DNA from 2 places in the Thalassospira sp. A40-3 genome. Region 1 is predicted to be linked to the other one. Evidence: predicted binding sites of a transcription regulator. Region 1 holds the regulator's gene; the other holds the start of a gene.
The links. The regulator HrcA, encoded in region 1, represses chaperone genes, less so after heat shock. The targets are predictions, from matches to a motif close to GTTAGCACTCNCCNNNGGNGAGTGCTAAC.
Positions count from the first base shown of each region.

Region 1 (15,471 bases):
TCAAGCATGTCGACTGATATCGCGATGGTCAGATCATCGTTGGTTCCCTGCCCTTTAAAATCATCAATCAACTGTTCCGCACGCGGGTCGTGGTTATCGATGATCTGACAGAACTTGCCGCCGTATTGCGGATACATCTCATCAAACAGCTTTTGCAGCACAACTGCATGCTTGTGGCTACGCGCAAAGATGATGGATTTACCTGGAAGCTGACCACTCGCCTCCTTGATACCGTTCTCCATCAAATTACGGATAATCCGACGATTGGTATCCTTGTTGAAAATCTGCTTATCAATCTGTTCAGCTTCGTGATTGAGCTGCTCTGGGTCTTTACCATCCTCTTCAAGCTGCCGCTTCTGTTCCTCGCTAAGGTTCTCGTATTTAATTCCCTCGCGCAGGAACTTGGTGGTGTGGCTATAGACCTCATAAGGCACCAGGAAGCCGTCCTTGACCCCGTCCTCTATCGAATAGAACGCAGTTGGGTCCTGGTTACGGCATTGGAACAAGTCGTATGTATTGCGTGAAATGAACTCGACCGGTGTGGCCGTGAGCCCCACTTGCAGACTGTCGAAGTATCGGAACAGATCGCGATAGCGGTTATAGATGCTGCGGTGGCTTTCATCGGCAATGATCAGGTCAAAGAACCCGGTATCAAAAGCCTGGAAAACAGACATCATCGACGGATAAGTAGAAACGAAAATCCGGCTTTTGTTGTCATTCACCGTGTGCCGCGAAACAACCGTAAGCGGTTCGCTCATGTGGTCGTTAAAGGCGTTTTTGGCTTGCTTAACCAACTCGCGCCGATCACACAGGAACAGCACACGTTTCGCCCAATTCGCCCGAACAAGAAGCTCTGTCAGCGAAATGGCGACGCGGGTTTTCCCGGTCCCTGTGGCCTGAACAATAAGGGCCTTTCGCCGGTTGTTCGAGAACGCCTCACACACACGCTTGATCGTCTCAACCTGATAAATGCGACCCGCGATTTCAGATTTCGGCGCAATGCTGTTAAGGGCCTTTTTATTGACCCTCTGGAACGTTACCAGGTTTTGCAGGCTGCGCTTTGAATAGAACCCGAACAGCCTCCGTGGCGGGTAATTCTGGGCGTCATCCCATATCCATGTGTTGTAGCCGTTCGTGTAGAAGATGACCGGGCGCTGCCCATGTTTCTTTTCAAGGCCATCCGCATACAGTTGCGCTTGCTTACGCCCACGCTCTTCGGACTGTGCTGTGCGCTTGGCTTCGATCACGGCCAATGGCTTACCGTTATCATCCCACAAGACATAATCGGCATATCCGATGCCTGAGTCTGTCGGCTGAAAACCGACCTCTTCCTCAAGTGTTACGTCGTCAGGCTTGTTTACATCCCAACCAACCTCGGCAAGCGCAACGTCAATCAGTCTTTTTCGGGTTGTGGCTTCGTTGAACGATAGCGCGTCGGCAACCTGCTGCCCCTTTGCCTGTTTCTCCGGTGTTACGGTTTCAGCGGCATAGGTGGCTTTGACTTTTGCAAGCTCATCAAGCGCCGTATCCAGCTTCTTCTTGAGTTTGTCTTTGGCAGCTTCAAGCTCAGATTCCCTGCCTTCATTTGGTGAAGGCTTCTGAAATTCGGCAATATCGGACGGGGTAGCGGTCAAGCAGCGGACAGCAAACCAAGCCGACACCGCGTATGCCTCTTCGAGTATCCAAAGGGCAGTCTTGATCTCGACACTTCCGCCATGAGCAGCACGGTTGCCCTCTTTGCGGATTGCATGAAATTTGGTGCGGATGACCTCGGGGACGGCTGCGGCGAATGCAGGCGCATTCAACAACTGGAAAAAGTCATCATCTTGCGGCTTTTCGAGGCGCAGCACCCAATAAACCGACTTGGTTAGCTGTTCTCCAAGATTGCGGAGCTTCACCAGTGCACTAGAAGGGTCTGAATAGACGTACTGCTCTGCAAACCCGCCATGGTCTGCCAGAATAGGCCGCTCTTTTCGGAGCATTTCAAAATTCACCGACTCCAGCGATCAATCCCCTCGCACTATCTGACGTTTCACATCAGTCTTTTTTCACAACTTCCCAACGTTAGCAGCGCGTTGAAGTCAAAGAAAGACGAAATAGCCACGTTTTCACATTTGTAAGAATCGATTGAGCTCAATACCAAGAGCCCACGATCTGAGGGACCGAGCACAGGACGATTTCGAAACCGTCTTTGAATTTTTTTTTAGGGGAGTTTTTAGGGGCTGTTGAGGTAGTACAACCCGGTAGTACAAAGACAATACCCCTGCAAGCTAAGTGTTTGAAAACATTAACTTGCAGGGGTATGGTGCCCAGGAGAAGACTCGAACTTCCACGGCCTAATGGCCACTGGCACCTGAAGCCAGCGCGTCTACCAATTCCGCCACCTGGGCATAGGGGCTTGTGGTATTGTCCGGGGTTACCCGCCGGAACGGGGCGGAATATACGCGGTCAGGCTTAAGTGTCAACCAACTTTTTGATGGTTTGGTGAAACTAAATCAGGCACCTGCACCATCGCCGCCAATTGGGCGGTTTTTCTGGGTGTTTTGCGGGTTTTGGGCTTACACCGCATGGTCGAACAAATAGGCGAGAACTCCGTTCAAACGGTTCCTGCCCTGATCGGTGGCGCGAAGCCCCGCAGAATCACAAATCAGATCACCGGACTCGATCAGGGTTTCGAGACGATCCTGCGTGAGAACATCACGCGGCCCCTTGCCGATGATGCGGTTAAACCTTGCCGTCGGAATGGTTTCATTCAGCCTTAAGCCCATCATCACCATTTCAAGCAGGCGTTCATCGGCCTCAAGAACAGTTTCTTCTTGCGTGCCGTGCCCATGCTTTTCCACGCGATCAAGCCAGATATCGGGCGCACGGTGACGACGCACCGCCATCGGCGTGGTGTTGCCATCGGCACCAATCACCGCCTCGCGGCCATGCGCGCCCGGCCCGATGCCCAGATAATCGCCATAGCGCCAATACACCAGGTTATGGCGGCTTTCCTGCCCCGGTTTGGCGTGGTTGGACACCTCGTAACATCGATAGCCGGCACGTTCGGTCTCTTCCTGGGTGATCTCGTAAAGTTCGGTCGCAAGGTCTTCGTCCGGCACGACCAGATCGCCGCGCTGATGCAGGGTATAGAACTGTGTGCCCGGCTCGATGGTCAGCTGATAAAGCGAGATATGTCCATTGGCGATGCCAAGCCCTTCGCGCAGTTCCGCGCGCCAGGCCTTGGGATCGTGTTCTGGGCGGGCGTAAATCAGATCAAACGAAAAACGATCAAACACCGAGGTCGCAACATCGAGGGCCCGCATGGCTTCCTCGGCACTGTGCAGGCGACCAAGGAATTTCAGGTCGCGGTCATTCAGCGCCTGAATGCCAATCGACACCCGGTTAATCCCGTTGGCGGCAAAGGCCGAAAACCGGTCAATTTCGACCGTACCGGGGTTGGCTTCGAGCGTGATTTCAAGATCATCCGTTACCGGCCAGAAAGATTTGATGTCCTCGATCAAGGCCCCGGCGGTTTCCGGATACATCAAGGATGGCGTGCCGCCGCCAAAGAACACCGATCCCACTGTCCGTCCCGGATGACGAGCCGCACCGTGTGCAAGCTCCGCCCGGAGCGCTTTGCGCCAGCGCGCGTGATCAACACTGTTCGCAACATGACTGTTGAAATCGCAATACGGGCATTTCGACAGGCAGAATGGCCAGTGGATGTAAATGCCAAACGGCACGGTTTCACTTGAGGCTGCGGACACGCGGGACTCTTTTCAATCGCGGAAATGTTGGCCGATAAACTAACACGCACCGCCGATGATGACATCCGCGATGCGTGCATAAGTTCAATGCAGGTGGATAAAACCTGAAATCAGTCTTCGAAGCAGGCTTTGACCAACTGGCGGAAGGCATCGGCCCGGTGGCTCATTTCATGCTTTTTCGCCGGGTCCATTTCGCCAAAGGTTTCCTCGTAGCCCTTGGGCTGGAAAATCGGGTCATAGCCAAAGCCGTGCGAGCCACGTTTGGGCCAGACGATTTCGCCTTCAACCCGGCCTTCGAAATTCTCGACATGCCCGTCCGGCCAGGCCAGCGACAGGGCACAGATGAACGATGCCCGGCGGTCCGGATGATCACCAATACCGTTCTTGACCTTTTCCATCGCCATATCGAAATCCTTGTCCGGACCGGCCCAGCGCGCGGAATAAATCCCCGGTGCGCCATCAAGGGCCGAAACCGCCAAACCGCTGTCATCGGCAAGGGCCGGAAGATTGGCCCCATTGGCCGCGGCCGTTGATTTCAGCTGCGCATTGCCAATGAAGGTTTTTTCGGTTTCTTCGGGTTCGGGCAGATCAAGTTCACCGGCCGAGAAGACCTCGATGCCAAACGGTTCAAGAAGTTCGGCGATTTCCTTGATCTTGCCTTTGTTGTGGCTGGCGATGACGAGTTTTTTTTCCGTGAAACGACGGGCCATGGTCTTGCCTGAAACTGCGATATCCAACTGATGCGAAAAAACGGCAGGCCCGATGCCCGCCGTTAAAATTAAGGTGCCTTAAAGCCCAAGCGCCTCACGCTGCTTGGCGAACAATTCCTTGCAGCCTTTTTCCGCCAACGCGAACATCTGATCATAGGATGCGCGATCAAACGGCACGTCTTCGGCGGTTGCCTGCACTTCGACAATGCCGCCATTGCCGGCCAGCACGAAGTTGGCATCGGCCCCGGCATTGCTGTCTTCGGCGTAATCAAGATCAAGCACCGCTTCACCTTCATAGATACCACATGAAATCGCTGCGACCGGCTGGGTCAGCGGAATTTCCTTGATCAGGCCAAGGCGGCGCACGCCCTGAAACGCCAGATGGGCCGCAACATACGCGCCGGTGATCGATGCGGTGCGCGTACCGCCATCGGCCTGAATGACATCGCAATCAAGGCGCATCTGCATTTCGCCCATGGCTTTCATATCGGCAACCGCACGGATCGAACGGCCAATCAGGCGCTGGATTTCCTGGGTGCGGCCGGACTGACCACCACGGGCGGCTTCGCGCTGCATGCGGCTATCGGTTGCGCGCGGCAGCATGCCGTATTCAGCGGTGATCCAGCCCTTGCCGGAATTGCGCATCCAGCCTGGTACCTTGTCTTCGACCGTGGCGGTACAGATCACATGCGTGTCGCCGAATTTGATCAGACACGAGCCTTCAGCATATTTGGAAACGCCGGTTGCAATCGTTACATCGCGAAGCTGATCGGGGGTACGGCCGGAAGGGCGCATGAGAAGGAACCTCTTGGTTGTCTGGGCTTGCGTTCGTGGCGACTTGAATGCCCGCGCACGAAGCGAAACTGTCCTGAAAAATTTGGCCCAAAGTAAGATGTGACCCACCAAACGTCCAGCAGTTTCCCCGGATGTTTTTATCTGTTCTGGTGCAATCCTGGCGCAAAGCAGTTAAACCAACAACTTCGACCAAATTTACAAGCTCGGCTTAGCAATAGGCCGTGCAATTGACGCAATGCGTTTGCCTGACTAAATTCTCCTCACGTTTTACGCTTCATCCATCTGGATCAATTGGCACGCAACACATGGCGCATTTTGACGATACATTGCTGGGCGACATGAATGCGCGGTCACGTGAAGTGTTCCGCCAGATTGTCGATGCCTATGTCGAAACCGGTGAACCGATCGGATCGCGGTCAATTGCGCGTCGCATGTCGGAAAACCTTTCGGCGGCGACCATTCGCAATGTCATGTCCGATCTTGAAGAAATGGGTCTTCTGGTCGCGCCGCACATTTCGGCGGGACGCCTGCCCAGTGAAAAGGGCCTGCGCCTGTTTGTGAATGCCCTGATGGAAGTTGGTGACCTTCCAAATGCCGAGCGCGACCAACTGACCAAAAATTGTGAACAGGCGGGCTATTCACTTGATCAGATGCTGGGCGAAGCAACCACGATGTTGTCAGGCCTGTCGCGCTGTGCTGGGCTTGTGGTGGCCCCCAAGACCGATGGCATTCGCTTAAAACAGATCGAATTCGTGGCCCTCTCGCCGGGCAAGGTTCTGGCCGTTTTGGTGGCCCATAATGGCAGTGTCGAGAACCGAATCCTTGATGTTCCGCCTGATTTGCCCGCCTCGGCATTGACAGAAGCGGCAAACTATCTAAATACCCGGTTGGCTGGAAAGACGCTTGATGATGCGCGCCTTTTGATGACGAAGGAGCGTGATCGTCTCAAGCAGGAGCTTGATGAACTTTCCGCCAATCTGATTGATGCGGGCCTTGCAACATGGGCCGGCGGGGTCAAGGGATCGTCCCTGATTGTGAAGGGGCAATCCCAGCTGTTGGAAAATATCGATACGATTGAACAGCTTGAGACCGTGCGCCGCCTGTTTAACGTGCTCGAAGCCCGCGATCAGATGATTGAATTGCTCGATGTGACGACGGATGCCCAGGGCGTTCAGATTTTCATCGGGTCGGAGAATAAACTGTTCGGCGGATCGGGTCTTTCGATGGTGATTTCGCCCTATCAGAATGCTGAAGGCAGCATTGTGGGTGCAATCGGGGTTGTCGGACCGACCCGGATCAATTATGCCCGGATCATTCCGCTGGTCGATTACACCGCCAAGCTGGTCGGTCGACTTATTGGATAAATCGCGGCGCTGCGTGTCAGGCCGCATAACGTGAAAGTAGCAAGGTTAGCCATGTCGGAAACCGCAAAGAACACTCCGGAAGATCTGCAGGACGTCAATGCAGAGGAAACCGCTTCTGAAGAGGTCGCAGCAGAGGCGACTGAGGAAGTTGTTGAGGACGCCGCACCCCAGGACCCGATCGCCGCACTTGAAGCCGAAGTCGCGGAACTGAAAGACCGTCTGCTACGCCAGGCCGCCGAGGTGGAAAACACCCGCCGCCGCGCGAAAAAAGACGTCGAGGATGCCGGTAACTACGCCATCACCAAATTTGCCCGCGACCTTTTGGATGTCAGCGACAACCTGCGCCGCGCGCTTGATGCCGCGGGCGATACATCCAATGCCGATCCGGCGATGAAAACCCTGTTTGACGGGGTTGAAATGACCGAACAGGCATTGCAAAAGGCGCTTGAAAAGAACGGCATCGAAAAGCTTGAACCGCTGGGCGAAAAGCTTGACCCGAACAAACATCAGGCCGTGTTTGAACTGCCGCATCCGGAATATCCGGACGGCCACGTCGCACAGGTCATGCAGGCCGGTTACGTGCTTAAGGGCCGTTTGCTGCGCCCCGCCATGGTTGGCGTGACCAAAAATCCGGGTGGTGAAAAACCAAGCCAGACCGACACCCCGGGCGGCAACGTCGATACCTCCGCCTGAGGACATTAAAGACGATAAATCGGTTTTAGCGGATCGGGTTTAAATACAGCCTCGCCAGACATACTTGGCGAGGCTGTTTTATTTGCATTAGGCTACCGGTACTGATCACCAGCACAGGACCGCACACCATGCCGCTTCGCCCCGACCTGATCGACATCCTGCGCGATGAAAAAGCCACGATTGTCATTCTGACCGGGGCTGGCATTTCCAAGGAAAGCGGACTTCATACCTTTCGCGATCCCGATGGCATCTGGGCAAGATACGATATTTCCGAGGTCGCAACGCCCGAGGCCTTCGTGAGTAATCCCAATCTGGTGCATCATTTCTACAACGACCGCCGCGCTGGCTTGCATGACCAGACGGTTCAACCCAATGCCGCCCATCTGGCCCTGGCAAGGCTAGAGGCCGAATGGCCCGGTGACGTGTTGCTGGTCACCCAGAACATTGATGATCTGCATGGTCGGGCCGGGTCCAAAAACCTCATCCACATGCATGGCGAGCTTTTGAAAATCCGCTGTAATTACTGTGATCTGCTCACCGATTGGCCGGGTGACCTTGCCAAGGAAACCCCGTGCCCAAGTTGCGGCAAGGCTGGTGGATTGCGCCCGCATGTGGTGTGGTTTGGCGAAATGCCGCTTGAGATGGAACGCATTTATGCTGCCCTTGGCGATTGCGGGCTTTTCATCTCGATTGGGACATCGGGCAATGTCTATCCGGCGGCCGGATTTGTGCAAGTCGCCCACGAGGAAGCCGGGGCTGAAACGGTCGAGCTCAATCTCGAACCCAGTTCGGGTGCCACACTGTTTGATCACAGCCGCTATGGCCCTGCCACCGAACTGGTTCCGGCCTTTGTTGAGGCACTTCTTACACAATAAAAAGTTTATTGCATATAAACAAAAAACTACCGAAGGTAAGCAGTTAATAATTCAGTGCGTTGCGAGACTTAGATGGAATACTCCTACGTCGCTTATATCGATGAGGCAGGTGACGACGGTCTTAGAGTTGTTAAACCTAACCATCCAAATGGCTCTAGTGAATGGCTGATAATTTCAGCTGTAGTGGTACGAGCAAAGAATGAGAAATCTGTGCCAGTTTGGGTCAGAGATATTCGAGATGGACTTTGGCGACATAATCGACCTGATATCCACTTCGCGAAGTTGACACCAAACAAGAAGAAATTTGTTTGCGAAGAAACAGCGAAACTAGATGCACGCTTTTTCGTTGTAGCCTCGAATAAAAGAAACATGCAGGGCTACAGAAACCCAATGGCTGAGAAGATTCCCTCAAAAAATTGGTTCTACTGCTGGATGACTCGAGTATTGCTTGAAAGAGTTACGGATTTTGTCTTTTGGCATGCAAAGAAGACTGCCAATCCGAACTGCAAACTGAGAATTGAATACAGCGAGCGAGGCGGTCTCTCATACTCACAAATGAAAGCCTACTATTCGTGGCTAAAGTGGAAGAGCGATGCCAGCGCAAACTTCCTGTCTTTGGGAGATTTGAAATGGCCCGTCATGGATGCTGGACTGCTTAAAGTATACAACCACAAACAAAGAGCGGGCTTACAACTCGCAGACATCGTTGCGAGCTCTTTCTTTAAAGCAATGGACGTATACGACACCAAAGAGTGCGATCCACAGTTCGCAAAAGCACTGAAGCCACGAATGGCACATTACAGAGACACAAAAGATGGCTTAATTTCGGGATACGGGCTGAAGCTACTGCCTGGTTTTAAAAGGCTTGAACTGCTACCCGAGCAATCTGAGATTTTCAGATATTACGGCTACCCAAAAGAATGGTGGGACCCGGACCCGTCTAATCCAAGAGCTTATAGGTCATTTTCAAATCGTAACAACCGTCCACATGAACGCCATCGTAATTGATTACGACAACCCGAGCTAACCGGCGCCCCACTTTTTAGAATGTAGCACAAATAAGTGATTCACGCAATTGAATCAGTAACTTAACGAAATCGCTACTAATCACTTGAAAAGAATCGACTAATTCGGATTAACCCGAAAACTGCGAGAACAAGTCATCCTTACTTTTCACTCGTGAGTATTCTTCGGAATGATTTCTCGCCCGCATCACTAAATCGCACAATCCGCGACTCCGGCATCCGTCGGGCCCAACCCAAATCATAGAACCGGTCGAGCAAGGCCGCCCCGAATGATCCGGCCAGATGCGATTGCCGGGCACTCCAATCAAGGCATTCCCGGCATAACGGCCGACGCTTGGCCCGCAAGCCATCCAAATCAATGCCAAACGTGTTGGCAAAATCGATCCCGGCCGGGGTCAGGGCAACACCATTGATGTTGCTTTCAATCAGTTTGCGTTTGGCAAGGCCGTCAAACAGCGCAACCCCCATGTCACCCGCCAGATGGTCATAACAAACGCGTGCCTTGCGCAGTTCCGGATCCTTGGGCCCGGTGCGCACGCGGTTATGCCCGACCCGGTTGGCAATCCCCATCAGGACTTCCAGTGCCTCGACAATATCAGGGCCGCTGAGCGTGAAATAACGATGTCGCCCCTGTTTGCGCGGCACAACAATCTGACCGGCTTCAAGCTTTGCCAGATGAGAGCTTGCCGTTTGTGGCGTCACACCGGCTTCTTGCGCCAATTCGGCCGCAGTTAACGCACGGCCACTCATAAGTGCTGTCAGCATATTTGCGCGCGCCGGATCGCCAAGCAATGCGGCCACGCGGGCGATATCGGGTCCTTCTTTCATAGTTCGATGCTAATCGAAGCATTAATGCGCAGCAATCAGGATAATAGGTCGCGTCACCCAACAAGATGTTTCTCCTGAAAGGACGCTGTCATGATCACCTGCTTCATTCGCTATGAAATCGACCCGTACAAGAAAGACGCCTTCATGGAATATGCCCGAAACTGGGGGCAGGCTATTCCGCGTTGCGGGGCGGACCTTGTCGGCTATTTCGCCCCGCATGAAGGATCGGTCTCGACCGCCTATGGTATCTATCATTTGCCCGATTTGGCATCCTATGAAGCCTATCGTGCGCGGTTGAAAGATGATCACTTGGGCCGCGAGAACTACGAATTTTCCCGGCGCGAGAAATTCATCCTGCGCGAAAAACGCCAGTTTCTCAAAATTGCCTCCACCCCGCATACGGAGCTGATCAAACCATGATTGCCGTCATTTTCGAGGTCACACCGCACGATGGACGCTATGACGATTACCTTGCGATTGCCGGTGATCTCAAACCCGTGCTTGAAACCATGGATGGCTTTATTTCAATCGAACGGTTTCAAAGCCTGACCAATCCCGGCAAGGTTCTATCGCTGTCCTTCTGGCGCGATGAGGACGCAATTGCCGCCTGGCGCAATCTGGGCGACCACCGCACCGCCCAGATCAAGGGACGTCACCAGATTTTTGAAGATTACCGTTTACGCGTGGCTGGCGTGATCCGTGATTACGGCCTTCATAACCGCGATCAGGCCCCGGATGACTCCCGCGCACAACATGATCGCTGATCTGTAACGTCGATTATCGGGGCTCAGGCCTTTGCAGGTTTCGGGGATGCTTCTTCATCCCCGATTTCGCTACTCTCGGCAAATTCGGCAAATTCTTCTTCGACAGCATCTTCGACCGCTTTGGCACCGCCCTTGTAATCAAGCAACATCACGGCCAGCACGACAATGCCTGCCCCGATGAAAATCACCGGCATCGGCAGCATGTCAAAGAAGATCAAATCCATTGCGACCGAAAATGGCAGGGCGGTGTATGCCGCAGGCGACACCACACTGGCATCCGCAACCCGGACAGCACGCAACACCATATAGTTGGTCAGCATGGCAAAGAAACCGGCACCCGACGCATAAAGCCAATCGGCCAATGACGCCGGATACCAGGTGATCATCGCAATCGGCACCCAGATCGCAACCGCGATGATCTGAGGCCAGAACAGCATGGAAAAATTGGTTTCGGTCCGGGTCAGCACCTTGGCAAACAGGGTCTGGGCCGAAAAGCAGAACGCCCCGATCAGGGCCGCGGCGACACCCAGCGGCACACCAAAGCCATCCATGCGCGGGAAACACATCACCCACACGCCAACGAGGCCCAGAAGGGTTGCGATGATTTTGCGCGGGGTCAGTTTCTCGCCCAGAATCACCACCGCCAACATGACGGTCAGCAATGCCTCAATAAACAGATAGGCGTTGACCTCGGCGATGCTCATCTGGCGGAGCGCGAAGAACACAAAGAACAGCGACCCGTACCACAAAACGCCACGCGCAATATGCGCCACCGGGCGGCGCGTTCGGATCTGGCGCGTGCCGATAAACATGGTGATGACCAAGAACACCGCAACGGTGGTCAGAGCACGCATCGCAAGAATCTGCGAGGTTGGCACATCATGCGAGACGAGCTTGGCACAAACATCGACAAAAACGCCCGATGCCATGGCAGCCGTCATCCACAGGACACCGCGGAAATTTCCGCTCAGTCGCGTTGCGGTCATGGTCAATCCCGGTTTCGAGGAATATTGGGGTTTCCGGCAGTTGGGGGGAGGCTGCTTACGTGGTGGCGCAAGGAGGCATAAGTCATTACGGCCGGAAACCCTGTATGACGATGATATTGCCTGCTTGTTTGGAAAAATACGAATGAAGCTTTTTCAGCCATTGTTGAGATTTTTTTGGCCCACTTTTCGATCAGGCCTGATAGACAGAATAAAAGACAGTAATGCTCTCCGGATGGAAACCCACGATGCGCAGAAAGCTCCCACCGTTGCGCGCCCTTGTCGCCTTTGAAGCCACTGCACGCCACCAAAGCGTGAAGGGGGCCGCAGAAGAATTGCATGTCACGCAAAGTGCGATAAGTCATCAGCTCCGCCAGCTTGAAGAAAACCTTGGCGTGGTGCTGTTTACCCGCAAGGGCCGTGGATTGACCCTGACCAAGTCGGCAGAGCTGCTTTTGCCCCGCCTGACAGAGGCGCTTGATGGCATTGCCGATATCACCGGCGAAGTCGGCCCGGACAAGGGCAAGGCAATCCGCATCGGGGCGCTGGCGACCCCGGCCCTCACTGTGCTGTTGTATGAGCTTGATAACCTGCGCGACCGGCTGCCCGCCGATATTCCGGTACAATTTCGCAAGATCGAATTTGATGACGGTCTTGATCCGCTTGAAATTGATCTCGCCCTTCAGATCGCGCCAAAGGACCTGCCCGGTCCCGAAGACTGGATTACCGAGCTTCTCACACCCGAAGTCTATACCGCCTTTGCCGCCCCGGAATGGCTGGCAAAGCGCGGCTATGATGCCAGCAATGTTGACGTCGCGACACTCGGCCCGCGCGATATCCTGTTGATCGACAGTGACAGCGAACAGTTCTCCCAGATCGAACAATGGTTCAAGGATGCCAGCTTCTCGCTCGCGGATTGCTGGACCTTTAGCCACCATATCTGGGCGCTTGAGGCCGCACGTGCCGGTCAGGGCATCGTTGCCAGCACCGATGTTGTTGCCCGCAATTACGTTGAGCGCGGTGAACTGGTGCCGCTTAATTTCCCGGATTTCATTTCGCACTGGTGGTATCGCCTGCTGATCCGCCCGGCCCGCGAAAAAGACCCGATTGTGATCGAAGCCGCCAACTGGATCCGCGAACTCATCAACCCGAAAACCGCATCACTTGCGCGCAAAAAGGTGATGTGAGCATATTTTTTGCTGCGCGTTCTCTAACTCGGCTCAGGAACAAAGTAGTAATTCCATTTCATGCAAAACATTTTGATAACAGGCGGTGCGGGATATATCGGATCGCACATTTGCATCAAGCTTCGCGAAAGTGGCTACCAACCGGTTGTGTTTGATAACCTTTCAAATGGTCACCGCGATGCTGTTTCCTCAGATGTTCCGTTTATCCACGCCGATATTCGCGACAGTGCCGCCTTGAATAAGGCCTTTGACGATTTCAAGCCTGCTGCCGTCATTCACATGGCCGCTCTGATTGAAGCTGGCGCTTCGATGGTCGAACCGGCCAGGTTTTATGAAGTCAACACTGCCGGGGCGCTGAACCTGCTCGAAGCGATGCGACGCAATGGCTGCAACCACATTGTTTTTTCGTCAACGGCTGCGGTCTATGGAAATCGGGATGATGGGCTGCTGTCCGAGACGCTCGAGGTCCGGGCGGAAAACCCCTATGGCCGCTCAAAAGCAATGGTCGAAACCATGCTGAGGGACTATGCCGATATTTACGGCTTTCACGCCATTGCCCTTCGCTACTTCAATGCTGCGGGCGCCGACCCGGAAGGCCGCACAGGCGAAAGGCATGATCCAGAAACCCATCTTATCCCGCTGGTTTTACAAACTGCTGCCGGTCAACGCGACCATATCAAGATTTATGGCACGGACTATGACACGCCCGATGGAACCTGCATTCGCGACTATATTCACGTTGATGATCTTGCCAGCGCCCACGTCAAGGCGCTTTCGCATGTCATCGCGTCCGAGAATGCTGCTTTCGATGCCGTCAATATCGGCACAGGCGAAGGCTGTTCCGTCAAAGAGATCATCGAACTTTGCAAAGAGATCACCGGTCAGGATTTCAGCGTGATAGAAGATGCGCGTCGCCCCGGAGACCCTGCCAAACTGGTTGCAAACCCGGCCAAGGCGCAAGACATGCTTGGTTGGTGCGCCAACTATCCGTCCCCACGCCAGATCATCGCGCATGCCTGGGCCTATCATCAGAAAAACATGGCGAAAACCCGGTAAACCAGACGCTCAGTGATCTTTACAGGCGCGTGAAAGTATCAATTCTGTATTGATCGTCAGAGCAGTCGGAAATACTGTCTGCTCACACTGATTTGGTGCTTCCTGAAGCGGACACCACAAGCAACATTTAGGGGTATTTTAGTGCATAAGGTCTCAGTCATCGTTTCGACCTATAATTGGCCGGAGGCGCTGGAAATGGTTTTGCAATCACTGATCGACCAGAAGGACGATAACTTCGAGGTGATCGTTGCCGATGATGGCTCAGGGCCGGAAACCGCGCAGACAATTGCCAAGATGCAAAAAAAATCCCCGGTGCCGATCAAACATTTCTGGCAGGAAGATCAGGGATACCGGCTGTCGCGCGTGCGCAACGGCGCAATCGCAATGTCCGAAGGCGATATTATTGTGTTTACCGACGGTGATTGCTGCCTGATGTCGAACTTTGTTTCAAGCCACCGCGAAGCGGCCGAAGCAAACTGCTTTGTCACAGGCAAACGTGTCTTCCTAAAGGAACGCTTTACCAAGCTTGCGATGAAGAAACGTCTCCGGTTCCACAAATGGCCACGTGCGATCCTCTTCATGCTGGGCCTGACGGGAAACTGCAATCGCCCATTTCAGTTCATTCCGATCCCGCAAAGCCAGAAAAGTCTTTGGGAGCACGCCAATTGCTGGAAGAAAGCACAGGGGTGCAATATTGCGGCCTTCAAGGATGATATCTTAAAGATTGGTGGCTTCGACGAAGCCTATGAAGGCCATGGGTTGGAAGATTCAGATTTCGTACTCCGCATGATCCGGGCGGGTATCCGTCGCAAAAATGTTGAATATACCTCTCCTGTCTTGCATCTCTTCCACGGTCGTTCGATACCCAGCCGTCATGCAAACGCATCAAAGAACCCGGGTTATTTCAATAATCTTGAGGCAGAAGCAGACCGCTTCACGCCTGTGAAAAGCTCTTTGCTGCCGGTTGCCGAAACCGCCTAGGGTTTCTGATCAAAAGTATCATTTCCTGCCCCCTTGGAAGCGACGACGTTTCGCGATAAAAGGTCGGCATCATTTTCCTTCGGATGCGTCTTTGCATCTTAGAAGCTCATATCAGCCGCCCTGGTGATCGGGGCATGCGTTCAAAAAGCGAAAGGGATTTTCCCAGATGGATCTCAGCAAGATTGCCGTTGGCAAGGATGTTCCGTGGGACGTAAACGTCGTCATCGAAATTCCGCAGGGCGGACCGGTCAAGTATGAAGTCGATAAAGACTCCGGTGCTGTGTTTGTCGATCGTTTCCTGCACACCTCGATGTATTACCCGGTCAACTATGGCTTCATCCCCAACACGCTGGGCGAAGATGGTGACCCGGTTGATGCCATGGTCATGTTCCGCGAGCCGGTCGTGGCCGGTTCCGTCATCCGCGCGCGTCCGATCGGTGTTCTGATCATGGAAGACG
Region 1 is NZ_CP065428.1:4,095,376-4,110,846, forward strand. Features, by position in the region: gene IT893_RS18895 (DEAD/DEAH box helicase family protein) at 1-1,994, opposite strand, end outside; tRNA gene IT893_RS18900 (tRNA-Leu) at 2,304-2,390, opposite strand; gene hemW (radical SAM family heme chaperone HemW) at 2,559-3,752, opposite strand; gene rdgB (RdgB/HAM1 family non-canonical purine NTP pyrophosphatase) at 3,863-4,462, opposite strand; gene rph (ribonuclease PH) at 4,541-5,257, opposite strand; gene hrcA (heat-inducible transcriptional repressor HrcA) at 5,563-6,621, shown strand; gene grpE (nucleotide exchange factor GrpE) at 6,673-7,314, shown strand; gene IT893_RS18930 (NAD-dependent deacylase) at 7,443-8,189, shown strand; gene IT893_RS18935 (DUF3800 domain-containing protein) at 8,262-9,197, shown strand; gene IT893_RS18940 (helix-turn-helix transcriptional regulator) at 9,356-10,042, opposite strand; gene IT893_RS18945 (NIPSNAP family protein) at 10,133-10,462, shown strand; gene IT893_RS18950 (antibiotic biosynthesis monooxygenase) at 10,459-10,806, shown strand; gene IT893_RS18955 (DMT family transporter) at 10,830-11,792, opposite strand; gene IT893_RS18960 (LysR family transcriptional regulator) at 12,038-12,976, shown strand; gene galE (UDP-glucose 4-epimerase GalE) at 13,037-14,032, shown strand; gene IT893_RS18970 (glycosyltransferase family 2 protein) at 14,174-15,013, shown strand; gene ppa (inorganic diphosphatase) at 15,180-15,471, shown strand, end outside.

Region 2 (15,471 bases), 1.6 Mb from region 1:
CTCGGTGATGGTTCGAAATGGGGGATCAGCCTTCAATATGCGGTTCAGCCTGAACCCCGCGGCCTTGCCGATGCGTTTATTGTCGGTGCGGATTTTGTTGGGAACGATCCGTGCTGTTTGATTTTGGGTGACAATATCTATTTTGGGCACGACCTGACGAAATTGTTGGGCAACGCCATGGCCCAATCCGATGGGGCGAGCGTGTTTGCCTATTACGTTCAGGATCCCGAAAGGTATGGCGTGGTCGAGTTTGACCGCAATGGTGTGGCCCTGGATATCGAGGAAAAACCGGCCAACCCCAAATCGAATTTCGCCGTGACGGGGTTGTATTTTTACGACTCAGATGTTGTCGACATTGCCAAATCGATCAAGCCGTCCAAGCGTGGTGAGCTTGAAATTACCGATGTTAACAAGGCTTACCTTAAGCGTGGCACGCTTAAGGTCGAGAAGATGGGCAGGGGCTATGCCTGGTTGGATACGGGAACGCACGCTGCGATGCTTGAGGCCGCCAATTTTGTCCGTACCGTCGAGAGCCGCCAAAGCCTCAAGATTGCCTGTCCTGAAGAAATCGCGCTGAGAAAGGGCATGATCACGGTCGAACAGTTTGAAAAGCTTGCGAGTGAGTTTGGCGCAAGCTCTTACAAGGCATATCTTCAGACGGTTCTGCGAACCTACGATATCCTGTGAGCGGAACTAGAATACCGGGTTCTCTCGATAGCTCGCAAAACTCATGGCTTTCTCGTCTTTTGCCGACAGCGTGACCTGGTTTTCGTCAAACGGCCAGTCGATGCCAAGGTCCGGATCATTCCACATGATCGCGCGTTCGCTTTCCGGAGCATAAGGTGCTGATACCTTGTAGTTCACTTCCGTGTTCGGCTCGAGCGTGACAAAGCCGTGGGCGAAACCGGCGGGAATGAATATCTGGTTCCAGTCTTCTGCGCTGATTTCAGTCGATACCCATTTCCCGAACGTCTTTGACTTGGCGCGAATGTCGACTGCGACATCCAGAATGCGGCCTCTGATGACCCGAACCAGCTTGTCTTGGGCAAAGGGCGGGCATTGAAAATGCAGTCCTCGCAGCACACCGACATTGCTCGATAAAGAGTGATTGTCCTGCACAAACTGCGGATCGATGCCAGCTTTGGCAAAGGCTTCCAGATTATAGGTTTCAGAGAAAAAACCCCGCTCATCGCCAAATTTCTTCGGGAAGATCAGCTTAACATCGGGAATTTCCAGCTCTTCAAATTGCATCCGTGCTGCCTTGTGCAGGGTAAAATAATTCGTCCAGACTATGGATAGCAGAAGCTTGGCCTTCGTGCATATGCGCATTTTTATAAAATTCTGAGCTTGGCAATTGAATGGGCGGTCGGCTTTATCAAAGCTGCGGCACCCGTCGTTGCGATTACTGATTCTGGTCCTTGCGAAATGGATCCGTTAGCGCGACGAGGGCAGAGAACTTTTTCATGAAGGGGGCGAATTCCGCGCCAAGATAATGATAAAGCGGCAAGACCGAAATTGTTTCCTCGATTACCGGTGCTGGTGTGTTGCCCAGGATGCCCTGTGTCAGCATGTCGTCGATATTGCTATCTGCGGACAGAAAACGCGTGATGCGCCCTTCGGCATAGGCCTGGTGCTTTTCGGTATTATACATCATTGGCTTGTGCGTGATGCCGGTTTTGGCCGTATCGGCATGGACGTACTTTTCCTGCCATATCACGCCGAGCGTAAAGGCAATCGGCGTTGACGGGTCTTGATCGTTCGGATTGCGCCAAAGCCGGTTTGCGATCTCGCGCAGGGCAACCGATGATCTGACAAAGGCGCGCGAATAGTTCTTTTCAGCTGCAACCGCACGCAGCAATTCACCGTCCACCAGACCTTCATTGAAATGCAAGGGGCCGCGACGCCCCGGCAGTTTGACGGCCTGAAGCGGGCAGCCGAGATCAGCATAGAGTTTCTGCAGGATGACAATCGACTTCTGCGACATCGGGTCATTTTCGACATAGGCGATCTTTTTCGGGCATTCGACATCAGCCTCATCGCCCCAGGCATCAGTGCTGATTGTTTGTGAAGAAAACAACCCGACAAGGGCCAGCAACAGAAAAGCGGGAGCGATCAGATCCTGTCGCTTGCCTGAAGGCCCGGACGTCAGGGCCGATGAATTTTTACTGCACGACATTTTTTGCAATCCGGGTGTTTGCGCGGTCATTGGACGTTATTTGTATTCTTTGGTTGGAGCTTAGACGTGAAACCCGCTTTTTCATAGGTGTTTGAACCATGCATCTTCGTCGCCTAAACCGGATCTGCCAAACAGCCCTTTGACAAAAGCAAGTGTGACAGTCCGATATATATTCTTCTGCGGCGTGGTGCGGGGGCTTGTATCCCGGGCATGAAAATGTTTTGATCAGCCCGCTTTAAAACGGGGGCGGATTTTTGCTGCGCTCCGCATGCGGAAATCGCCAAAAATCGTGACATTTCTGCGTCTTTTTACATCTCCCTATTGACTTTGAACTGGTACTCCAATAAATGCTGTTAGCACTCGCCGGGGGTGAGTGCTAATACGGGCTCATCCCGGTTAGTCTTAGTTATTAACGAGCCTTAGCTTAAACACGGAGTTGTCTAAAATGAAGTTCCGTCCGCTGCATGATCGAGTACTGGTACGTCGTGTCGAATCCGACACCAAAACTGCCGGTGGCATCATTATTCCGGATACCGCCAAAGAAAAACCGCAGGAAGGCGAAGTCATCGCTGTTGGTTCTGGCGTTCGCAAAGAAGATGGCTCGGTCGTAGCCCTCGACGTCAAAGCAGGTGACAAAGTCCTGTTTGGCAAATGGTCGGGCACCGAAGTCAAGGTCGACGGCGAAGAGCTGTTGATCATGAAAGAATCCGACATCATGGGCATCATGGACTAAGTCAGCCCGTTTGGGTGATTTGTCCACGTTCATCCGTCTCATAGAGAGGAAAGAATATTATGGCTGCTAAAGAAGTAAAATTCTCCACTGACGCACGTGCCAAAATGCTGCGCGGTGTCGACATCCTGGCAGATGCTGTCAAGGTGACCCTCGGCCCGAAAGGTCGTAACGTTGTTATCGAAAAGTCCTTTGGCGCACCGCGCGTGACCAAGGACGGTGTTTCGGTCGCCAAAGAAATCGAACTGACCGACAAGTTCGAAAACATGGGCGCACAGATGGTTCGCGAAGTCGCGTCGAAAACCGCCGATCTGGCTGGTGACGGCACCACGACCGCAACCGTTCTGGCACAGGCCATCGTTCGTGAAGGCAACAAGTCTGTTGCTGCCGGCATGAACCCGATGGACCTGAAGCGCGGTATCGACCTTGCGACCACCAAAGTGATCGAATCCATCCAGAGCCGTGCACGTAAAGTTGCCGGTCGCGATGAGATCGCACAGGTTGGTAACATTTCTGCTAACGGTGACCGTGAAGTCGGCGACATGATCGCAGAAGCCATGGAAAAAGTTGGCAACGAAGGCGTTATCACCGTTGAGGAAGCCAAAGGCCTGCACACCGAACTCGACGTTGTCGAAGGCATGCAGTTCGACCGTGGTTACCTGTCTCCGTACTTCGTAACCAACCCGGAGAAAATGGTCGCAGAAATGGATGCTCCGTACATCCTGCTGTTCGACAAGAAAATCTCCTCGCTTCAGCCGATCCTTCCGCTGCTTGAGTCGGTCGTTCAGTCCGGCAAGCCGCTTCTGATCATTGCTGAAGACATCGAAGGCGAAGCACTGGCAACCCTGGTTGTCAACAAGCTGCGCGGTGGTCTGAAAATCGCTGCTGTCAAAGCACCGGGCTTCGGCGACCGTCGTAAAGCCATGCTCGAAGACATCGCCATCCTTACCGGTGGTCAGGTTGTCTCCGAAGATCTCGGCATCAAGCTGGAAAGCGTCACCCTCGATATGCTTGGTACCGCGAAATCGGTTACCATCACCAAAGAAGAAACCACCATCATTGATGGTGCCGGTGAGAAAGCACAGATCGAAGCACGCGTTGGCCAGATCCGCGCCCAGATCGAAGAAACCACCTCTGACTACGATCGTGAAAAACTGCAGGAACGTCTCGCGAAACTCGCAGGCGGCGTTGCAGTGATCAAAATCGGTGGCGCTTCGGAAATCGAAGTGAAAGAACGCAAAGACCGCGTTGACGATGCCCTGCACGCGACCCGCGCTGCTGTTGAAGAAGGCATTGTTGCTGGTGGTGGTACGGCTCTGCTGTACTCCGTCAAGGCGCTCGAAGGCCTTGAAGGTGAAAACCACGACCAGACCATCGGTGTTGACATCGTTCGCCGTGCCCTGCAGGCACCGGTTCGCCAGATCGCACAGAACGCTGGCGTAGACGGCGCTGTTGTTGCTGGCAAACTGCTTGAGCAGGACGACGTAGAGTTCGGTTACGACGCTCAGAAGGGCGAATACACCAACCTCGTCAAAGCTGGCATCATCGACCCGGCCAAAGTTGTTCGTACTGCTCTGCAGGACGCAGCATCGGTCGCTGGTCTGCTTATCACCACCGAATGCATGATCGCCGAGAAAGCCGAAGACAAACCGGCTGGCGGTGCGCCTGACATGGGCGGCATGGGTGGTATGGGCGGCATGGGTGGCATGGGCTTCTAAGTCTTACCCAACCGACCTATCGCATAAGGGAAGGGGCTCGCCATTGGCGGGCCCCTTTTTTTTGTATAAGTGGCAATAAAAAAGAGCCCGCACACTGGCGGGCTCTTTGCTGAATTCAAAAGGTGTCAGCCAAACAGCTTTTTAAGCGTGCGGGGCTGACAGCGCAGATATTGCGGGGCGGCCTTGACTTCGGCGCCCAGCGTTGCGGCGGCATGCCACGGCCAGCGTGGGTCATAGAGAATGCCGCGCGCAAGGGCGATGGCATCGGCCTGACCGGTAAAGGTGATGGCTTCTGCCTGTTCGGCCTCGGTGATCAGGCCGACCGCAATTGTGGTCATGCCGGTTTCGGCCTTGATGCGGGCGGCAAACGGGACCTGATAATTGGGGCCGAGCGGGATTTGCTGATCGATATGCAGGCCGCCCGATGAAACGTCGATAAAATCGCATCCGCGGTCCTTGAGGAGTTTTGCCAGCGCGACGCTTTGATCGATATCCCAGCCTCCGTCGACCCAGTCGGTTGCCGAAATACGGATGCCGAGCGGATAGTCCGTGCCAACGGCCTTGCGGATGGCGTCATAGATTTCGATCACGATGCGCGTGCGGTTTTCAAAGGAACCGCCATATTCATCGTCACGCTTGTTGGCGTGCGGTGACAGGAATTGATGGAGCAAATAACCATGCGCGCCATGAATTTCAATCGCGTCAAAACCCAACCGGACGGACCGTTCAGCCGCCTCGACAAAGGCTTGGATGATTTCTGCAATGCGTGATTTTGTCATTGCCTCGGGGATTGGGTCGCCGTCACGGAATGGTACGGCAGAGGGGGCTGAGACCTGCCAGCCATTTTCATGGTCCGGGGAAAGGGCATGGCCCCCGAGCCACGGTTTTTCACAAGATGCCTTTCGCCCGGCATGGGCCAGCTGAACCGCAATCGGCATGTTGGAATGGCTGCGCACAGCTTTAAGCGTTTTACCAAGTGCTGCCTCGGTTTCGTCATCCCACAGGCCGACATCGCCATAGGTAATGCGTCCTTCGGGTTGGACGGCGGTGGCTTCGATAATCAGAAGACCGGCACCCGATTGCGCCAGATTGCCCAGATGCATGTCATGCCAATGGGTAACCTTGCCGTTATCGGCGGAATACTGACACATCGGTGCAATGATAATGCGGTTATCAAGGGATAGCTTGCCCAGTGAAAGCGGGGTGAAAAGAGTGCTCATATGCGTTCCTTTAACTCGGACGGTGGCGCGCGTGCGCCAATCAATGGGATGAAGCTAATCCGAGGGCGGGGCGGGCGCCAGCGTCATGTTGAATTTTTCCAGGGAATGGAATGCCAGAAGGAATTTGTTCAAGCAGGCGATCAGAAAAAATCAAAAATTCGCAAAAAAATGCATCGACCCACTTGCGGAAATTTTCACCCGATCTATCTCAAGATCGGAAAGGGGCATGGTGCCCCGATACGCGTCAAGGTTGCAGCCTGGTCTGGACTGATGGCGCAAGAATACTCGTCTGTAATGGAGGGTACTACAATGACTGGTCTTCAGACTCTTAATGGATCCCGTCGTCCGTCTTCTGCACCGACTTACGGTGATCCTTTCACTCTTATTTCCCGTGACGTTGACCGCATGATCGGTTCGATCTTTGGTCACCGTGCAGCCCCGTCGGCACAGGTATCTTCCGAAGAAGGCGAAGCGACCCAACCGTTGCTGAGCCCACGGATCGACATCTATGACGGCGAAGATCATTTTGAGCTTTCCGCCGAACTCCCGGGCGTTGAACAGGATGACGTCAATGTCGAAGTGCTTGACGGTGTTCTGACCATCACCGGCGAGAAGAAATTCAGCCGTGAAAGCAAGGATGGCGCCCATGTTGTCGAGCGCAGCTATGGCAGCTTCAAGCGGTCCTTCCGCCTGAATGACACCATTGATGCCGACAATATCACCGCATCCTTCAAGAACGGTGTTCTGTTGCTTACTCTTCCAAAGGTAGCAGAACAGAAGCCCGAACCGCGCAAGATTGCGGTAACCGGCTAAGGACTGTCTCTCCTCCCTGAGAAGCTTCCCCTGATAAGACTGACGGGCGGTTTAACCGCCCGTCTTTTTTTGTGTTCGCAGATTGGTGAGGCTTAGGTTGCTTAACGCCCGGCATAGCCGCTGCAATGATCAAGCGGCATGTCAAACAGACCTGTTTCATCAAAACGGTCGAGTGCATCTGTCCACGGTGTCAGGTCGATGTTCTGCGCCTTGAGCCAGTCGGGATTGTAATAGGTATCGCAATAGCGATCCCCGCCATCACAGAGCAAGGTCACGACCGACCCGGTTTGACCGGCTTTCTTCATTTCCGAGATCAGCGACAGGGTCGCGATCAGGTTGGTGCCCGTCGATCCGCCGCAGCGCCGCCCAAGATGCTTTTTCAGGTAATAGAGGGCCGCAAAGCTTGCTGCGTCGGGGATGCGGTACATGCGATCAACCACGGTCGGGTTAAAGCTGGGTTCGACCCGCGGACGACCGATGCCTTCGACGCGCGATCCCTTGCTGTTGGTGACCGAACAGTCGCCGGTTTCATACCCATCATAGAAAACCGAGTTTTCCGGGTCAGCCACGCAAAGCTCGCAGCCCTGACCAAGGCTTCGGCCATAACGGATATAGCGCCCGATGGTCGATGACGTGCCGCCCGTTCCGGCACCAACAATGATCCAGCGTGGAATGGGGTGGGGTTCGCGTTTGAGCTGATCAAAGATGCTTTCGGCGATGTTGTTGTTGCCGCGCCAGTCGGTCGCGCGTTCGGCATAGGTGAACTGGTCCATGTAATGGCCACCCAATTCGCGCGCCAGACGTTGTGATTCTTCATAAATCTGGCCGCTGTGATCAACCAGATGGCTTTCGCCGCCATAAAAGGCGATCTGATCGATTTTTTGCTGTGATGTGGATTTCGGCATCACCGCAATAAAGCGCAGGCCAAGAAGGCGGGCGAAATAGGCCTCTGACACGGCGGTCGAGCCACTGGATGCCTCGATGATCGGGGTGTCCTTGTTGATCCAGCCATTGCACAGCCCATAGAGAAACAGCGACCGGGCCAGACGATGTTTGAGGCTGCCGGATGGATGGGTCGACTCATCTTTTAGGTACAGGCCAATGTCACCAAGCTTTGGCAGATCAAGGCGGATCAGATGGGTATCGGCAGACCGGTTGAAATCGGCTTCAATCGTGCTGATGGCGTCGGCCACCCATTGGCGGTCATAAGGCATGAAACATCCTGACGTCTGGTTGGATCACTTTTGGCCAAGTTTGGCCCGGAATCGTCATCTGTTTAGGGCAATATAATACAAAAAACGACAGTAAAATTGTGCCGATACATTTTCAGAACCGATCAGCAATCGTCGATTTTATCAGATTGGGCTTGCTAACACTTTTTTCAAAGCTCACCTTTAAGATACAAGCTTCACGATTCTTTCGATTTGACGGGATGGCGCGAGATCATGGCTGACGACGATAAGGACCCGTTTAGCGTACGTATGGGGGCCTCTGACATTGGGGCGGCCTATGACGTGCCTGTGCGTGTGTCAACGGTGATTGGCAAAAGCCAGATCCAGGTCGCGCAATTGATGCGCCTGACCCGTGGTGCCGTGCTCGAGCTGGACCGTCGCGTGGGGGAGCCGGTTGATATCTACGTCAACAACCGACTGGTCGCCCGCGGGGAACTGGTTGTCGTCGACGAAAATCTGGGTGTGACGATTACCGAGGTTGTCAAAAGCGGCATGGTCATCGAAACCCACCACTAATTGCGAACGCACCGCAATCAACACATCCCACCGGCTCATGGCTGACGGTGGGATTTTTTTGTCCTCGGTGGAACTTGCAAGGTTTTCAGGCGTTTGTGGTTAAACCTCTTTGAAGACTCAAGTTCCGGTCCACTGTCTTTGATGACGGTTGGCGACCTCATTTAGCCGAGGGTTACCCCATGATTAATCTAGTGACATCAGGCCTTCTGGCTTTGATCGGTCTTGCGCTTGCTGTTGGCGGTGCATGGCTGATTGCGGTCGGCGGGAGCTTCTATTACGCGCTTGCCGGATTGGCGTTCCTGTTTGCAAGCTTTCTGGCCTTTTCGCGCAAGCCGGTTCTGTTGCCGTTTTATAGTGCCTTTACACTCGCAAGCCTGGTCTGGGCTGTGTGGGAGGCCGGGTTTGACTGGTGGCAACTGGCACCACGCGGCGGCCTGATCATTGTTGTCGGGCTTTGGCTTATGACGCCTGTTTTCCGCAGAACCCTGATCCGGGCGCCGCAGGATGAGGATGGCGCAACAGAGAATACGACACCGGTTCGGTCCTTTGTGCTTGAAGGCAGCGTCGTTATCGCCGTGATCGCTGCGGTCTATTCGATGATGAATAATCCCAATGCAATTGAGGGCACCCTGCCAACCAGTACGGTTGTCGAGAACCCGCAATATGGCGGCTCCGTGCCCGATGGCGATTGGCATCATTATGGTCGGACGACCTATGGGCAGCGCTATTCACCGCTTGATCAGATCAATACCGATAATGTTGCATCGCTTGAACAGGCCTGGGTCTATCAGACCGGTGATCTGAAACGCGAAAGTGACGTGCCTGAAACCACCTATCAGGTCACACCGCTTAAGATCGGCGAGACGCTGTATCTTTGTACCCCACACAGTTGGGCGATTGCGATTGATGCCAAAACCGGACAGGAAAAGTGGAAGTTCGATCCGGGCATTCCGCAAAATCCGGACCGTCAGCATCAGACATGCCGGGGTGTTACCTATTATAAAGATGCGGCCACCAACGAAACCGGCCCCTGCACCGAACGTGTGTTCCTGCCGACATCGGATGCACGCCTGATTGCCCTGGATGCGACAACGGGTGAAATTTGCCCGTCATTCGGGGACGAGGGTATCGTGCATCTCGAAACCAACATGCCCTATAACCCGGCAGGCTATTATTATTCAACATCGCCGCCGGTGGCCGCTGATGGCAAAATCATCATTGGCGGGGCAGTCAATGACAACAATTCCACCAAATCGCAGTCGGGCGTTATTCGGGCCTATGACATCAATACCGGCGAGCTGATCTGGAACTGGGATTCCGGCAATCCGGAACAAACCGAACCGATCCCCGATGATCAGACCTATGCTGCCAACTCGCCCAACAGTTGGTCTGTATCCAGTGCGGATGAGGCGCTCGGCATGATCTATGTGCCGTTGGGCAACAAGGTCCCTGATCAGTTGGGCATGAACCGCGATGAAAATGTGGAAACTTATTCCTCGTCGATCGTGGCACTTAGCCTTGAGACCGGTCAGGTCCAGTGGGTGCGCCAGACGGTGCATCATGATCTTTGGGATATGGATGTACCGGCACAGCCAGCCCTGCTTGATATCACCAACGCCGATGGGGAAACCGTTCCGGCACTGGTTGGCCCTACCAAACAGGGCGATATCTATGTTCTGGACCGCCGTACCGGTGAGCCGATCATTTCGGTGAACGAAGTGCCCGCACCCGGTGGTGCAATCCCCGAGGATCATACCGCCCCGACCCAGCCGGTTTCAGACCTGACATTTATGCCAGAGCCGCTTACCGGCAAGGACATGTGGGGCATTACCCTGTTTGATCAGATGGCATGCCGTATTGCGTTCCATCTGTTGAAATACGAAGGCCGCTATACGCCGCCATCTCTGGAAGGGACTCTGGTGTATCCGGGTAACTTCGGGACGTTCAACTGGGGCAGTGTTGCGGTTGATCCGGAACGCCAGATCATGTTTGGCATGCCGACCTATCTTGCCTTTACTTCGCGCCTGATCCCGCGGGCGGAGGTGCCGCCACGTGGTAGTGAAAAGGCCAGTGAAATGGGGATTAACCGGAACGAAGGTGCGCCTTATGCCGTTGAAATGGGGCCGTTCCTGTCGCCGCTTGGCATCCCTTGCCAGGCCCCGCCATGGGGATATGTTGCCGGTGCCGATCTGCGCACGGGCGAGATTGCCTATATGCATAAAAACGGTACGGTCGAAGACATGACCCCGTTGCCGTTGCCTTTCGAACTGGGTGTGCCGGGCATCGGTGGCCCGATCCTGACCAAGGGTGGCGTGGCGTTCCTTGGCGCGGCGGTCGATAACTATTTCCGTGCCTATGACGCCACGACCGGCGAGAAGATTTGGGAAACACGTCTTCCAGCCGGTGGTCAATCGACACCAATGACCTATGAAACCGATGACGGGACGCAATATGTGCTGATCGTCGCCGGTGGTCATGGATCAATTGGCACCAAGCCGGGCGATTATGTGATTGCCTATAAGCTTGCCGAGTAAGATCGGCCAAAACAGACCTTAAAGCGCACGGGCATCTGAGAGAAATCAGGTGCCCGTGTCATATCTGGCGCTTGCGACCCTATCCCGTTGCATCAAGGGCAAGGCGCTTTTCAACCCGTTGAATTTCCTCAGGCCGGAGCCTTGGTTCCAGCGCATCCAGTGCGGCCTGCGGGTCCAGTGGTTCTGCCTCGTTGGCACCTTCGGGAAAGGTGATCGGGCCGCGTGCAGCACGCCTTAGCCAGTAATAGGCGTCGGCGTAATTCTGTTTCACGCCCCAGCCACGTTCAAGCAGGGCACCGAACATGAACTGTGCGGCGTGCATGTTTTCGTTTGCGGCAATTTCAAAGTAATGGGCGGCTTCGACAAAGTTCTGGCGACCCCCGCGACCATGGAAATACTGCGCGCCGATCATATAGGCGGCATTGGCATTGTGCGGATCAATGCGCAGTGCCCGCTTGAAGTATTTCGTGGCCTGAAAATGATCGTAGGGCAGGCCAAATCCGTTGAAATGCATCAGGCCAAGATAATAGGTCGCCCCGCCGTGGTTGGTCTTTGCAGCCTTGCCAAACCAATTAGCCGCCATTTCGTATTCAGGCGCCCCCAGATCACCGCGAAAATACAGCAGGCCCAGCGCATATTGCGCATACGGGTCGTTTTCCTGTGCCGCCAGATGCCAGAAGGACTGCGCGCGCACGTAATCCCCAGCCTGATAGGCATAATAACCTGTCTGGTATTCCTTGCTCATACCTGCTGTGTTTCCCGCTGTTGGCAACAGCAGGCAGGCCAGCACGGCAAGCGCGAATAGGGGGTGTCGGCCCGAAGGGCTGGCCGATGAGGGGCTGGTCACGTGTGGGAACCGTCAGGAGTTTGTTTTAAACAGGGGTACGACCTTGCGGGCGCGTTTTTCGATGGCTTCAAGCACATTGACGATTTCAGCGCTTTGTTTGATGCGCTCACCGCTATGCAGGGCAACATATTGTCCGGCATTTTTGTGCTCGTTACCGAGCTTGATGACCGTGAAAAGAGGGGTTTCGTGGGTTGAACGGAAAATCGAAAACATCGCCATCCCGTCCAGATGATCAATGGCATAATCCTTCCAGGCGCCGCTGGCAACCTGTCGGGAATATGTGTTCATGAGTTTCATCAGTTCAGCCCGGTCAAAATGAACAAAGCTTTTGGCTTTGCGGTATTTGGCCAAATCGAACAATGTTCCCATGTGGTACTCCGGCAGCGTGTGTTCGGGGTTGTCCTTTGCCACAACGGGAAAATGACAGCCTGATGACACGGTAGCGCGGATTGACCGATGCCTCAAGTTTCAATGGATGAAAAACAGAGCAGGTTTTAGAGGCTGCGTGAACGGGTTGGCGGCCAATCAACGGTTTGCGATCCGGTGTTATAGGGATCCGGTGTGCGATAGCAACTGACCGCCGCAAGCGAGCGATAGCAATAAAGCGGCGGTTCAGGCACCGGTTCCTTTTTGCAATAGGACTTGCCGTCAATCTTGCGGATGGTCGAGCAATCCTGACCGGTCGATAGCGAAACCGCATGGTCAATCAGCGTCTTGTCGGAATTGATGATGCTGACCACGTCAAAGGCAATATACCATTCGCCGCCGGTAAACAGGCTGGTGCCGACAACATCGGACATCGTTGTTCCACAGCCCGACACAGTGGACCCCATCAAGGCTGCAAACAGCCCGGCAAGGATACGCTGTCGGATAAGGCGCCGTTTTGCGGGCTTGGTGTGTGCAGTCTCGCGACGTTTCATTGTGGTCTCCGTCCGCTCACCGGGCAAATATGACCGATGACAAGTTCAAATCTGTTCCCTTGGCATTTACCAAAGCAAGCCCTGTGCCGAACTGTGTTTTTGCCCCCGGTAAAACGACATGTGGCACTGATCTTGGGCGTTTTCAGCCCTCTGTATCACCGTCAAAAAGCATCCGGGTGCGTTGATGGTGGCGTTCAAACATTTCAAAGCCGTTTAAAACCGGCGATGTCGCGGGGAAAATGTGTATCTGGCAGGCAATTCTTTCCCGTTGGGTTTGCTGTGCCCGAATTGGGCCACATGGCGCTGATATCAGCCATGAAACGGTTATTGCGATCCCGCTTAATCCGAGGGCGGGGCAAAATAATCGTCGGAATAACCGGAATGGTGTCGAGCAGACTTGACCCTGTACCCGCTGGCGCGTTAAATCCTTGCCAGAAATTTTTCAGATAAGCGGGCAGGTTGCCCGCTTTATTGTGACCGGATTGGAGCCGTTTTCGTGGTTGATATTTTCCAGGAAGTCGAAGAAGACCTTAAGCGTGAACGCAGCGAAGAGCTGTGGCGCAAATACGGGAAATACGTGATCGGCGTTGCAGCGGCCATCGTGCTGGGTGTTGCCGGTCGTGAAGGCTGGAAAACCTATGAAACCAGCACAAGCATCGAAAACGGAACCCGTCTTGCCAATGCCGTCGAACTGGCACAGGACAGCGCAACCGACGAAGACGCTGCATTGGCCGCCCTTGATGCGATCATCGCTGATGGCAATGCCGATTTTGTCGCGCTTGGTCACTTCCAGAAGGCAGCCGTTTACCTTCGCGCGGATGCAACGCCGTCTGCAATCAGCGAACTCGAAGCGATCGCCGGAAATTCCGACATTGATCAGGTTTATCGCGATCTTGCGGTGGTTCAGATCGCAATGAACAGTGCCAGTGCCGAAAACGCACAGGACCTGATCGCGCGTCTTGAGCCGATCGCAGTGCCCGAGAATGCGTGGTACTACTCCGCACGTGAAATGATTGCACTTCTGCATATCGCGGGTGGTGAGGTCGAAGCCGCCAAACCGCTTCTGACCGAGATTGCTGATGATAACAGTGCGCCGGCCGGAATGCGCGCACGGGCAAGTGAAATTCTCAAGGCTGTTGGTGCCTGAGGTTCTTCGGGCATCAGTGGATCGCAAGCCGCGATCCATATGACGTGAGTTTTTTCAGGGGATACGGTTTTGACCACACGCGGTATTAAGTCACTTCTTTGCGTAATGGGCCTGACGGGCCTTTTGGCAGGGTGTTCAAGCTGGCTTGGCGAGGCAGAAGATCCGCCGCTTCCCGGCGAGCGTATTTCGGTCCTTGCCCTGCAAAGCACGGTTCAGCCCGACATTGAACTGACCGACCAACGCGTGATCTTGCCTGAACCGGAACCAATGGTCGACTGGCCGCAAAATGGCGGCTATCCGAGCCACGCACTCCATCACGTTGCGCTTGATAACGAAGTCCTCGAACAGGACTGGTCGATTGATATCGGCGAAGGGTCGATGGATGACAACCTTCTGCTTAATCAGGCGATTGTCGCGCGCGGTGTGATCTTTACCATCGATGCCAGCGCCGAAGTCCGTGCCTTTGCCGCATCTTCGGGCAAGCGCATCTGGTCGCTTGAACTAGCACCTGAGGACGAAGAAGACAGCACCCTTTTGGGCGGTGGTCTGGCCTATGAGGCCGGTGTCATCTATGCCACCACGGGCTTTGCCGAAATCATTGCCATTGATGCGCCAAGCGCCACGATCCTTTGGCGTCAACAGGTCACAGCACCTATGCGTTCTGCGCCGACTGTGCGCGGTGGCCGTGTGTTTGCCATTACCATCGATAACCAGACCGTCGCACTGAATGCGCGCACCGGTGAAACGCTTTGGAACCATCGTGGTGCGTCCGAAGGCGCGTCCTTTATCGGTGGTGCCAGCCCGGCGGTGGATCAGGGTGTTGTCATTTCGGCCTATTCGACGGGCGAGCTTTATGCCCTTCGCGTTGAAAACGGTCAGGTGATCTGGTCGGATGCGCTGGCGGCGGCCGGCCGTACCGATGCGGTGTCGGCGATTGCCGATATTCGCGGGCTGCCGGTGATTGATAATGATCTGGTGATTGCGACAAGCAACTCCGGTTTGACGACCGCGATTGACCTTCGCACCGGGGTTCGTGTCTGGGAACTTGAAGCCGGTGGCATCCAGTCACCGTGGGTGGCCGGCGAATATGTATACCTGCTAACCAATACAAATGACTTGATTGCCTTGCGTCGACGCACTGGACAGGTTAAATGGGTGACCGTTCTGCCCCGTTTTACCGATCCCGAGGATCAGGAAGGCCCGATTGTCTGGACAGGGCCGGTACTGGCCGGTGACAGGTTGATCGTTGGTAACGAGCAGGGCGAAGTAATGACTGTTTCCCCTTATAGCGGTGACATTCTTGGTGAGGACGAAGTTTCCGGGCCAATTACCCTGCCGCCATCTGTTGCCGGTGACAGCCTTTATTTCCTGACTGCGGATGCCGATCTAATCGCATATCGCTGATCAGGATACAGTTTTAGGCAAGGCGATTTGCCTTGCAGGATTTGCGATGCGCCGTGGGTCAATGTGCCCACGGCGCATAACGCCTTTTATTACGAGAGTCTGAAAATCAGATGTCGCTGAAAGTTGCCATTATCGGTCGCCCCAATGTTGGGAAGTCGACCCTGTTTAACCGTCTGGTCGGCAAAAAGCTGGCGCTTGTGGACGATCAGCCCGG
Region 2 is NZ_CP065428.1:1,317,488-1,332,958, forward strand. Features, by position in the region: gene rfbA (glucose-1-phosphate thymidylyltransferase RfbA) at 1-687, shown strand, start outside; gene rfbC (dTDP-4-dehydrorhamnose 3,5-epimerase) at 694-1,251, opposite strand; gene IT893_RS05905 (hypothetical protein) at 1,403-2,176, opposite strand; gene groES (co-chaperone GroES) at 2,622-2,909, shown strand; gene groL (chaperonin GroEL) at 2,969-4,624, shown strand; gene IT893_RS05920 (NADH:flavin oxidoreductase/NADH oxidase) at 4,750-5,844, opposite strand; gene IT893_RS05925 (Hsp20/alpha crystallin family protein) at 6,154-6,657, shown strand; gene IT893_RS05930 (PLP-dependent cysteine synthase family protein) at 6,759-7,871, opposite strand; gene fliN (flagellar motor switch protein FliN) at 8,103-8,405, shown strand; gene IT893_RS05940 (glucose/quinate/shikimate family membrane-bound PQQ-dependent dehydrogenase) at 8,585-10,939, shown strand; gene IT893_RS05945 (tetratricopeptide repeat protein) at 11,019-11,684, opposite strand; gene IT893_RS05950 (DUF2794 domain-containing protein) at 11,799-12,155, opposite strand; gene IT893_RS05955 (hypothetical protein) at 12,281-12,706, opposite strand; gene IT893_RS05960 (tetratricopeptide repeat protein) at 13,203-13,853, shown strand; gene IT893_RS05965 (PQQ-like beta-propeller repeat protein) at 13,923-15,257, shown strand; gene der (ribosome biogenesis GTPase Der) at 15,368-15,471, shown strand, end outside.
Region 2: the regulator HrcA is predicted to act here: its motif matches at 2,529-2,557, upstream of groES (co-chaperone GroES).